One region of the Bacillus sp. DU-106 genome, then DNA from elsewhere that is predicted to be linked to it. Evidence: riboswitches for the same ligand, from Rfam matches in the RefSeq annotation. Region 1 holds a riboswitch; the other holds the start of a gene.
What was found. Region 1 has a riboswitch for cyclic di-AMP ahead of C3Y97_RS09020 (APC family permease). Riboswitches for the same ligand answer to the same signal wherever they lie in the genome.

Region 2: it holds a riboswitch for cyclic di-AMP, as region 1 does, so the genes downstream of both, C3Y97_RS03905 (SipW-dependent-type signal peptide-containing protein) here and C3Y97_RS09020 (APC family permease) in region 1, are expected to answer to the same signal.

The regions. Positions count from the first base shown of each region.
Region 1 is NZ_CP026607.1:1,734,347-1,740,079, forward strand. Features, by position in the region: gene C3Y97_RS09010 (hypothetical protein) at 136-1,611, opposite strand; gene panE (2-dehydropantoate 2-reductase) at 1,787-2,731, shown strand; gene C3Y97_RS28255 (hypothetical protein) at 2,795-2,923, opposite strand; cyclic di-AMP (ydaO/yuaA leader) riboswitch at 3,064-3,209, shown strand; gene C3Y97_RS09020 (APC family permease) at 3,354-5,180, shown strand.
Region 2 is NZ_CP026607.1:747,958-753,690, reverse strand. Features, by position in the region: gene kdpC (K(+)-transporting ATPase subunit C) at 1-538, opposite strand, end outside; gene kdpB (potassium-transporting ATPase subunit KdpB) at 555-2,645, opposite strand; gene kdpA (potassium-transporting ATPase subunit KdpA) at 2,659-4,326, opposite strand; gene kdpF (K(+)-transporting ATPase subunit F) at 4,346-4,423, opposite strand; gene C3Y97_RS03905 (SipW-dependent-type signal peptide-containing protein) at 4,423-4,527, opposite strand; cyclic di-AMP (ydaO/yuaA leader) riboswitch at 4,624-4,769, opposite strand; gene C3Y97_RS03900 (hypothetical protein) at 5,030-5,263, opposite strand; gene C3Y97_RS03895 (hypothetical protein) at 5,277-5,663, opposite strand.

The sequences.
Region 1 (5,733 bases):
GGTCCTGTCATTTGTCGGTAAGTCGATATATTAAAAAAATCGCTGATATATTTCGAGTTGCGCCGATATAATCGGAAAATCGCTCATAAAAATTTCACTTACTGCAGCGCACCAAGAATTTGAAAATAACCTTTTTTAATTTTTATCTTCTTTCTCTTTAACGGCAGAAAGTACAGTTTGTTTTACCCAAGCTTTTCTTCGTTTATGTTGTAGACCCCATTGGTATAAACTTTGGGCTCCTAAAATAAGTGAAATGACAATGCCGCTAATCGCAATTAATAGAGCGAAAAATTCAAGAGGTGACGATATTTTGTTTGAATCGGTGTTTCTTAAAAGGTCAATCATAGTAAACCCTAACATTTGGCCCACTACAGAGTAGAGCGTTAAAATTAACAATAAGAGGCTATCTTTTTTAGAGGCGACATTTTCTTGATATTTAAACAAACTATCAAGATTTTGTTTCGCGTTCGAGTATAGAACCTCAATATTAAAAAGTTTTCTTAAACGAAAGAAAATATCTTCACTTTGTGATTGGGATACTAATTCTAAAGAAAAATAATTAGCAGTGAACGAATTGATCGAATAAATTAATTTCTCTATTTCATTAGTATCTTGTTCAATGTTTAGCTCAGCATAGGCGTTAGCCATTTTTAATAAAACAATTTTATGGAATAGGTTTAATAATAAAGCGTAATAAAATTCTCCGTACATTTGACTAGCAAGTTTAGCGATTTTACGTTCTCCTTCATTTGTTACACATGTAAAAATATGTTCTTCCATTATGAAATAACGATTTGGAGCCCATCTCTGGTAAGCGTGTTTTTTTAAATAGTCATGAATGTAAGGAAGGTTATTTGCGCTCACATATGGCTTACCATCACTTGTTAATCCGGAAAGACTAGAAGTACGATAAACATCCACTTCATTAAGCTCCATACCTTCTTTTAGTGACAATAAAGTTTGGACGTACATTCTTTGGTCTTCGAAGAAAGGGAAGGTTTGAAAGTATGAACTTCTTAATCTCTTCTTTTCAAAGAAATCAGTTACGCCATGAAATAAATAACCAAAAATGAATTTTTCAACTTGGGAATACTTTTTTCCGTTACATTCAATACAAATAGTTTCATTTGTATCATTTTTAGTTTCAAGTACACGGAAGCGAGCAGCGAATTCGATTGCTTCAGATAAAGTCATGTTTGGAGCAGTGTTTACTTCTGTTCGAATTGTTAAGAAGCCAAGTTCATAAGGACAAAGTGTTACATCAATAGAGTGTATCTTGAATGGGATTGAAATACGGTTTGTTGTTAAATGTCCAGTTAAGTTAAGGTCCTTTGAATAACGTTGCAAGCCCTTTTGATGCTCTGAGTGAGGAAAGAGAATTTTATTTGTAAATGAAAGATAGTATGCTTCCATATTTTGATGTGAAACTTTAAACTCCCCATAATATGTATTTTCATCATCGAGATGATCGAGCCGAAAAGGACGAAAATCGTTTTTTTGTAAGAAAGGGAACATCTCTTGTTCATATCCAGCTTTAAACGAAAACGGGAATATAAATTGAAATATAGCTGTTGCTACACCTTTTTCCTCAATTGATTGTATTGCCTCCATCTACATTGTGTCCTTTCCATATATGCTATAGAAACAACATGCCCAAATTTATTTGAAAATAACCACTCTTTTATACTCAATTGAGAGTGAAAATTCAGCTTATTTAGCAGAGGACATGTATAATGTTATGTATACTAAAAGTTATAAAATTTTATTTTGAAAAGGGGGATGCTGTATGCGGATTTTAGTATTAGGCGCTGGTGGAGTCGGAGGATTTTTTGGTGGCAGATTAGTCGAAAAGGGAGAAGATGTTACATTTCTTGTTCGTAGTAAACGGAAAAAACAATTAGAGGAAAGAGGACTTGTAATCCGAAGTGTTAACGGGGATTTTTCCTTTCAACCGAAATTAATAACGAAAGAAGAGAGAACTTCTCCATTTGATGTCATTTTATTTTCAACAAAAGCGTATCACTTAAACGAGGCAATTCAAGATTTGAAGCCGTTTGTTGGCGAAAATACTGTAATCATTCCATTGTTAAATGGTATCGCTCATTTATCGCTATTACAAAAAGAATTCGGCGAAGAAAAAGTAATTGGCGGTTTATGCTTTATCGAGACGACGTTAAACGATCAAGGAGAAATTGTACAAACTAGCGCTGCCAACAGACTTGTGTTTGGAGAAATTAAGTCTCAAAATTCAGAGAGAGTAAAGCATATTTCTAAAGCATTTGCAGGTACGAAATCTAGTTTTGTTTTAAGTGAAAATATTACGCAAGATATGTGGCATAAATATTTATTTATTACTGTAATGTCCGGTGTGACAACGTTAATGCGTGCACCAATTGGACCAATCCGTGAAAGTGAAGGCGGCCGTGATTTTATCCGTAATGTATTTGAGGAATCTGTACAAATCATGAGAGTATTAGGAGCTCCAATAAAGGTTAATATTGTCCAGGAACATATGAAAACAATTGATAAAATTTCGTATGATATGAAGTCATCGATGCAACGTGATATGGAGAAGGGTTCGTTTATTGAAGGGAAGCACTTGCAAGGATATTTACTGGATGTAGCAGAGCAATTTTCTATAGCGGCACCATTATTAGGCACTATATATCAAAATTTAAAGGTGTATGAAGAGATGGCCTTTAACAGATCTGTAATAGAATTAGATGTATGAAAAAATAAAAAAGATAGCAATATATAAGTGTATTGCTATCTTTTTTATTTTTTGTATGACAAATTATTTATTTCTTTTCGTTCTATCTGTCAAATTTATTTCCTGTTCACGTTTACCATATAACTGATTAATTTCATTTGCTACTGCATCTAAATATGAATCGGAAAAAATAGGCTTCTTTTCTTTAGACATATGGGTCTCCTTTGCGGATTTTTTAGTATTCATTATGTATATTTCTCAGTGGATTATGCGCAATCATTTTAATTTTTTTCTTATTAAAAATTTTTGTTTACTTTTTGAAAATAAAGGAGTATTATAATCCACAGTTTCAATTTTCTAAATCGCTGAAACCGCATGGTACGGGGGACCCGTTTTTACGGATTAGTACATAATCCGATGGGGTGAATCCTTGAAAAGGTAGGGCTACTCATAGGCCCGAATCCGACAGCTAACCTCGTAAGCGTTATATTGAGAAGGAAGGTGGAGCTTGTGCGACAAAAAAAATAATGTCTACAAGTCTATTTCGCTATGGCTTGTAGACATTTTTTGTTTTCTGAGGAAATCGTTTACTGGCTGTAACAAGCAGTAAAGTTCGTACAAAATTATTGGAGAGTGGACAGCATTGGTTTCATCTATTAAAAGATTTTTAATTGGAAGACCGTTAAAATCAACGGAGCTTGGAGAACAGAAGCTTAATAAAACGAAAGCTTTAGCTATTTTATCTTCTGACGCATTGTCATCAGTTGCTTACGGTCCAGAGCAAATTTTAATTGCTTTAGCAGGTGTTGGAGCGATCGCTTATTGGTATTCCATTCCGATCGCTGTTGGGGTATTAGTATTATTGACAGCCCTTATTTTATCTTATCGTCAAATTATTTTTGCTTATCCGCATGGCGGGGGAGCGTATGTTGTATCAAAAGAAAATTTAGGGATGAATCCAGGCTTAATTGCTGGAGGATCTTTATTAGTTGACTATATTTTAACTGTTGCGGTAAGTGTGTCCGCTGGTACAGATGCAATTACGTCTGCATTTCCTAGCTTACATGCACACAACGTAATTATTGCGGTTATATTTGTTATATTAATTACGATCTTAAATTTAAGAGGAGTAACGGAATCAGCTTCCGTTTTAGCATATCCTGTTTATTTATTCGTTTTAGCATTATTTATATTAATTGGTGTAGGCATATATAATATTTTAACTGGTCATGTTTCACCCACTTTACATGCGCCGATTGGTACACCAGTTGCAGGGATTAGTTTATTTTTATTACTAAGAGCATTTGCATCAGGTAGTTCTGCTTTAACAGGTGTTGAAGCAATTTCAAATGCAATTCCGAACTTTAAAGATCCTGCGCCAAACAATGCTGCAAAAACATTGCTTGCAATGGGTGCATTACTTGCTGTGTTATTTTCAGGAATTGTGTTTTTAGCCTATTATTACGGAGTGACTCCGAGTAAAGAAGTAACAGTTGTTTCTCAAATTGCTGAACAAACATTTGGACGTAATTTCATGTACTATTTCATACAAGGTACAACAGCTTTAATATTAATTCTTGCTGCTAATACAGGTTATTCTGCATTTCCTTTATTAGCGGTTAACCTGGCAAAAGATAAATTCATACCGAGAATGTTTACGATTAGAGGAGACCGTCTAGGTTACTCAAACGGTATTATTATACTTGGAGTTGCTTCGATTATTTTAATTGTAGCTTTCCAAGGACAAACAGAACATTTAATTCCACTATATGCAGTAGGTGTATTTATTCCATTTACACTTTCTCAAACAGGAATGGTATTAAAATGGCTTCGCGAAAAGCCTGAAGGATGGGCTTTAAGATTAACGGTTAATTTAATTGGTGCAGTTATTAGTTTTATCGTAATGAGCATGTTCTTTTTAACTAAATTTGCACAAGTTTGGTCGATTCTTATTTTCTTACCAGTTATTATCTTCTTATTCCATCGAATTAAGAAGCATTATGATGCAGTGGGTGATCAATTAAGTTTAAAAACTTGTGAGCCTCTTATTCCAATTGAGGGGAATGTAATTGTCGTTCCTGTAGCAGGTATGACGCATGTAGTAGAAAATTCATTGAACTATGCGAAGTCTCTTTCGGCAGATCAAGTTATCGCTGTATATGTTGCTTTTGACAGAGAAGAAGAAAAGAAATTTGAAGAGAAATGGAAGAAGTGGCAACCTGAAGTAAGGCTTGTTACATTACATTCTCATTATAGAAGTATTATTCAGCCGCTAACGAAGTTCATTGATACAGTGCAATATAAGGCAAGTGAATCGAATTACCGCGTTACGGTCGTTATACCACAGTTCATTCCGAAAAAAGGTTGGCATAACATTCTTCATAATCAATCCAGTTTACTCATACGTGCGTATTTACTTTATAAAAGAAATGTTGTTATTACGACAGTTCCATATCATTTGAAAAAATAAGAAGATTTTTTAAGGATAGTTTCATGAAAATGAAGCTATCCTTTTTGTGTATATGCTATGCATAATTGCATATGGATTTAAAAATTATATTAATATAATTTTATCGGTTATTTGCAAGTAGTGTTTTCTGTTGTGATATGTAGATATTTCAATCGATAAAGTGAATCGGATTATATTTTGAAATAAGGACATGAAAGCTTGAAAATAAAGGGAATGAAAATACTTCTTTACGTTATATAAACAGCTGTGTTTAAATGACCTTACAGTACAAAACTTATATGAAAACAAAACGAAATTTCATATTTACGCATGTTGTTTAGTTTGAAATGAATAATATTTTTACGTAATATATTCACTATGTGAATGTGGGAATTTTTATAAAACAGAAAATTTATACAATATTATTCATACTAAACACATATGAAAAATAATAAAATGTTTTGTGACGATAAGTAAGTACTGTAGCAATACGAGAGAGGTGGTTCATACATGGATCACGGTGAGAACGTTCTCTATTTTAATCATCTCAAATTATGGGCAAGAAAATAGAATA
Region 2 (5,733 bases), 990 kb from region 1:
TTACGCGGGTCTCTCCAAATAAACCAAGCGCAGCACCTTCTGTTTGATCTTTAATCAATTGATTAAGTTTTTCTTTCGGAATATTCGTTAATTTCGATATGCGATCCACCTGCACAGAAGCTGCCTTCGGACTAATATCAGGATCAAGCCCTGAACCTGAATTTGTCACTAAATCTATCGGTACTTCTGTAACTGGAACGCTCGGATTTTGTTTCTTCCACTCTTCAATACTTTTCTCTACTCGTTTCTCTAAATCTGGATTAGATGGTGCATAGTTATTTGAACCAGATGCTTCAGCCTTATATTCAATACTAGAAACACGCCCTTGAAAATAACGTGGATCCGTGAAGTTTTGCCCGATTAATTTAGAACCAATCACTTCATTTTTATCATTATATATTAGACTTCCATCCGCATTATCCTTCATCACGGCTTGTGCAATACCAGTAACAATAAGCGGGTATACAAGTCCGCACAACACTAGAAATGTAAAAGTAATACGGATAATTGGTGATAGTATACTTTGTTTCTTCTCCATCTTTTTCCCCTCTTCCTTATATGAACAAGCCGACAATTATATCAATTACTTTAATTCCAATGAACGGAACGATAACTCCGCCAAGCCCATAAATAAGTAAGTTTCGGCTAAGCAATGCATTAGAACTCATCGGTTTATATGCAATACCTTTCATCGCTAACGGAATGAGTAATGGAATAATAACAGCGTTAAATATTAATGCTGATAAAATCGCTGACAGTGGTGATGTTAATTTCATAATGTTCAATGCCTCCATTTGCGGAATCGCAAGTGTAAACATTGCTGGAATGATTGCAAAATATTTTGCTATATCATTCGCAATACTAAACGTCGTTAAAGCACCTCGCGTCATTAACAATTGCTTACCGATTCCTACAACCTCAATAATTTTCGTTGGATTCGAGTCTAGATCAATCATGTTTGCCGCTTCTTTCGCTGCTGTCGTACCACTGTTCATCGCTAATCCAACGTCCGCCTGCGCTAATGCTGGAGCATCATTTGTACCATCACCTGTCATCGCTACAAGTTTCCCTTTATCTTGCTCTGCTTTAATGACAGCAATTTTATCTTCCGGTTTACACTCGGCAACGAATTCATCTACTCCTGCTTCTTTTGCAATGGTTGCTGCTGTTAATGGGTTATCCCCTGTACACATAACCGTTTTAATCCCCATTTGACGTAACTGTTCAAAACGTTCACGCATACCAGGTTTTACTGTATCTTTTAAATAGATTAAACCGTAAATACGATTATTCACTGCAACTACAAGTGGTGTTCCGCCCTCTTTTGAAATGAAATCTGCTTTTTGATTTACATCTTTCGGAATTGTTCCACCTTGTGACTGAACCCATTCAATCACGCTACCGACAGCACCTTTTCTCACTTTCGTTCCGTCCTGTAAATCAACACCACTCATTCTCGTTTCTGCTTTAAACGGAACAAACTCACCTTGTTCTGCAAGTTCTCTATTATATGATATAGATTTTCCCTGCACATACTCGATAACAGATCGACCTTCTGGTGTTTCATCTAAAACAGAACTAATAGCGGCCCACTTTCCAACTTGCTCAATCGTTTCATTTCCTACAGGCAATAATGTATGAGCCATTCGGTTCCCAAAAGTAATTGTACCTGTTTTATCTAAAATAATTGTATTAATATCGCCCGCAGCTTCTACTGCTTTCCCTGACATCGCTAGCACGTTAAATTTTGTCACCCGATCCATCCCCGCAATACCAATCGCTGATAGCAAACCACCAATTGTCGTTGGAATTAAACATACTAACAACGCTACAAGTACAGCAGTATCAATTTGAAAACCTAAATAATTTGTAAAAATCGGCAACGTCACAACGACGATTAAGAAAATAAGAGTTAAGCTCGTTAATACTGTATTTAAAGCAATCTCATTCGGCGTTTTTTGACGAGCAGCTCCTTCTACTAAAGAAATCATTTTATCGATAAATGATTCACCAGGATTACTCGTAATGACAATTGTAATTTCATCACTTACGACCATCGTTCCACCTGTTACGGAACAAAAATCACCGCCTGCTTCTTTTATAACAGGAGCTGATTCACCTGTAATTGCAGATTCATCTACAGATGCTAATCCTTTGATTACTTCGCCATCACTTGGAATCATTTCTCCTTGTTTTACGATAACAACGTCACCTTTTCTAAGATCAGTTGCTGAAACTTGGACAATGTCTCCATTTTCTTTTACTACATTTGCAAACACATCTTTCTTCGACTGCTTTAAAGAATCGGCTTGCGCTTTACCACGACCTTCTGCTAATGCTTCTGCAAAATTCGCAAATAAAACTGTAAATAATAGAATGAGAGAAACTGTTATATTAAACCATCCTGGTATACTACTAGAACTGCTTGGAAGAAAAGATAAAATGAACGTAATGATAAATCCAATTTCCACAACGAACATAATCGGATTCTTTATCATGACTTTCGGATTCAATTTCGCAACGGATTGCTTCATCGCATGTGTTACGATATCACGATCCATCGTTTTCGCTTGTCTAACTTCATCTTCTACAGCATGTATTTGTGACTCATTTAATTGTTTTTCTTTTACTACTACCGGTCTCATCATTTACCCTCCATTACTTCAATGTAAGAAATTCTGCAATTGGACCGAGTACTAACATCGGGAAGAATGTTAATGCACCGACAATTACAATTGTTCCGATGAAGATGCCACCAAATAAACTATTATCTGTACGGAACGTTCCGACTGTTTCTGGCACTACCGTTTTTTCTTTCAATGAAGCTGCCACAGCTAGCATCGTAATTAAACTGAAGTAACGTCCTAAAAACATAACTAAACCAGTCGTAATATTCCAAAACGGTGTATTATCTCCTAATCCTTCAAATCCAGATCCGTTATTCGCAGCTGACGATGTATATTCATATACCACTTGCGTCAAACCGTGGAAACCGGAATGAGAAATAGCATCCGTCCCTAAATTTGTTGAAAGAGCTAATGCCGAAAATCCTAAAATGAGCAATGGATGAAATAAAATCGTGACCGCGATTAATTTCATTTCCTTACCTTCAATCTTTTTACCTAAAAACTCTGGTGTCCGTCCAACCATTAACCCAGATATAAACACCGCGATAATTGCATACATAATAATGTTTACAAAACCTGCTCCAACGCCGCCATACACAGTATTTAACATCATATTTACAAGCGGAACTAAACCGCCAATTGGTGTTAACGTATCATGCATCGTATTAACAGCGCCTGTTTCAGCAGCTGTCGTTACCGTTGCGTATAGTGAAGAAAATACTGTTCCAAATCGTACTTCTTTCCCTTCTGTACTTCCTTGTACATGTTCGATACCCATTCCATTTAATGCCGGGTTCCCGTTTAGTTCAGATGTCGTAATCGTTATAAACCCTAGTAAAAATACCATAAATAGTGACACGAAAAGGATGCGGCCTTGTTTTTTATTTCCGACCATTCGTCCGTACGTAAATGGAAGTGCTGTTGGTAATAACATCATAAGCATCATTTGCAAAATATTACTCATTTGTCCTGGATTTTCGAAAGGATGCGTAGAATTTGCTCCGAAAAATCCACCGCCGTTATTTCCAAGTTCCTTAATGGAAACGAATGATGCAACAGGTCCACGTAAAATACTTTGCTTTGCACCTTCAATCGTTTGTGCTGTAACCGCCCCATCTAACGTTTGTGGTACGCCAAGTGCGACAAAAACTAGTGCCGCAATAAATGCAATAGGAAGAAACACTCTCGTTAACGCTCTCGTAAAATCAACGAAAAAGTTACCAAGTTCTTTTCCAGCAAGTCCTCTTATAAAAGCCATAACGAGCGCTAATGTCGTTGCTGGTGCCGCAAACATTAAAAATGTAATCCCGATTAATTGTGATAAATAGGATAAACCATTTTCACCGCTATAATGCTGTAAATTTGTATCAGCCATAAAACTAATCGCTGTATTAAAAGCGAGCGTAGGCTCCATCCCTTCAATATGTGCTGGATTTAGCGGCAGCACACCTTGTAATCTGAAAATGAAGTATACGACAACGATCATAAATCCATTTAATAAAACTAATGATAATGCGTACTGTTTCCACGTTTGATTGTATGCTTTTACACCCGTAATTTTAAAAATAAGTTTTTCAAAAGGCCCGAATACTTTATCTAATGTTTTGCTACCTTGAAAAGCTTTTTCTAAATAAATCCCCGTTGGCTTTGCTACTAAAATAAACAAGAGCATTGTAATAATGACTGCAACCCAAATCATAATGAATGATTCCCCCTAATTAAAACTTCTCTGGATTTAATAATGCATACACTAAATACACTGTAATTGCTGCGACAATAACCGATAAGACAATCATCATGATTGCTTTCCTTCTTTCACAACTTTATCTGACCAACTTGCAAGACTTGCCATCGATGCAACTAATAAAATAAAAATCCCGACCATTACAACATCTAACATAACTATCCCTCTCTTTTTGTTAAAATTTACCATTTAAATATTAAAAAAGAACACTGAGCTCTACTCAGTGTTCAAAAAATGAACAACAAAAAGTAAACCTCCTCTCTAAACGCTTACGAGGTTAGCTGTCGGATTCGGGCCTAAAGAGTAGCCCTACTTTCAAAACTGAAAGATTCACCCCAAGTGACGATGCACAAAATTGGTTCCCCCGCTCCATTTCTGGAACTCAGCGATTTTAGGTTTTTTTGGAAATTTTATGAATGATTTATGAGAGTAAATATACTCCTCTATATTTCACTTGTAAAGGGGTAAATTACTGAAAATAATAATATTTACATTCATTTAAACGCTTACATTGAAGATTATTACTGTTATTTCATCTATTTTCTTTATTTCTCTTTTCTTTTCTTAAAAATGACCTTTTAAATATGAAATAAAAAAAGCGAATGACATGAAGTGCATAGCTTGTTGCACTCAGCATTCGCTCTTTTTTATTCAACCTTTATTCTCCTCGTAAAAATGCACGTAAATTTCTCCCGCGAATATAAACTTGTGTCAATTCTGCATGTAGCTGCTCATACTCGGTAATATCTACCTCTAAATACAAAGCATCTTTTGATGGTAATATAATATACGGCCCTGGAAAAAGGGGATCGATCTGAACCAATTCTTGAACTCGCTCTACCGATACTGCCCAACGATTTGCTATATCTCCAAGTAATAGTACCTTCATCATTTCTTCCCCCGCCCTATTCAAAAAATAAAAAAGAAATATTATCACAATTTGTAAACACGACAAACTTAGCTCCAATGGTTTCATAGAGCCTCGCTGGATATCGTTTATTCCTTGTAACAACAGTAATAGGTGCTTGAAAAGAAAAGCGAATGTGTTCTGTGAAAAAACTAACGATTGGAAGCTCATCCCCTAGTAAAATCACCTTCTTAATACACTCACAAATACTAGTAAAGTCCTGCTCCTTACTACAACTATAAGTCCAATCAAACCCACAATTCCTAACTTCAGCCGCTATCTCTTCATTTGCTGTAAAAATAATTAACTCATGTTGAAATGATACTAAATCTCTTAAACTATTTACCTTACTTTCTTCTCCAACACAAATAAGTGTTAGTTCCATGTACCTCATCCTCCTTAGTATAAAAGAAATCAAACATAGATTGATATTCCCCTATACTAATCAGATCGAT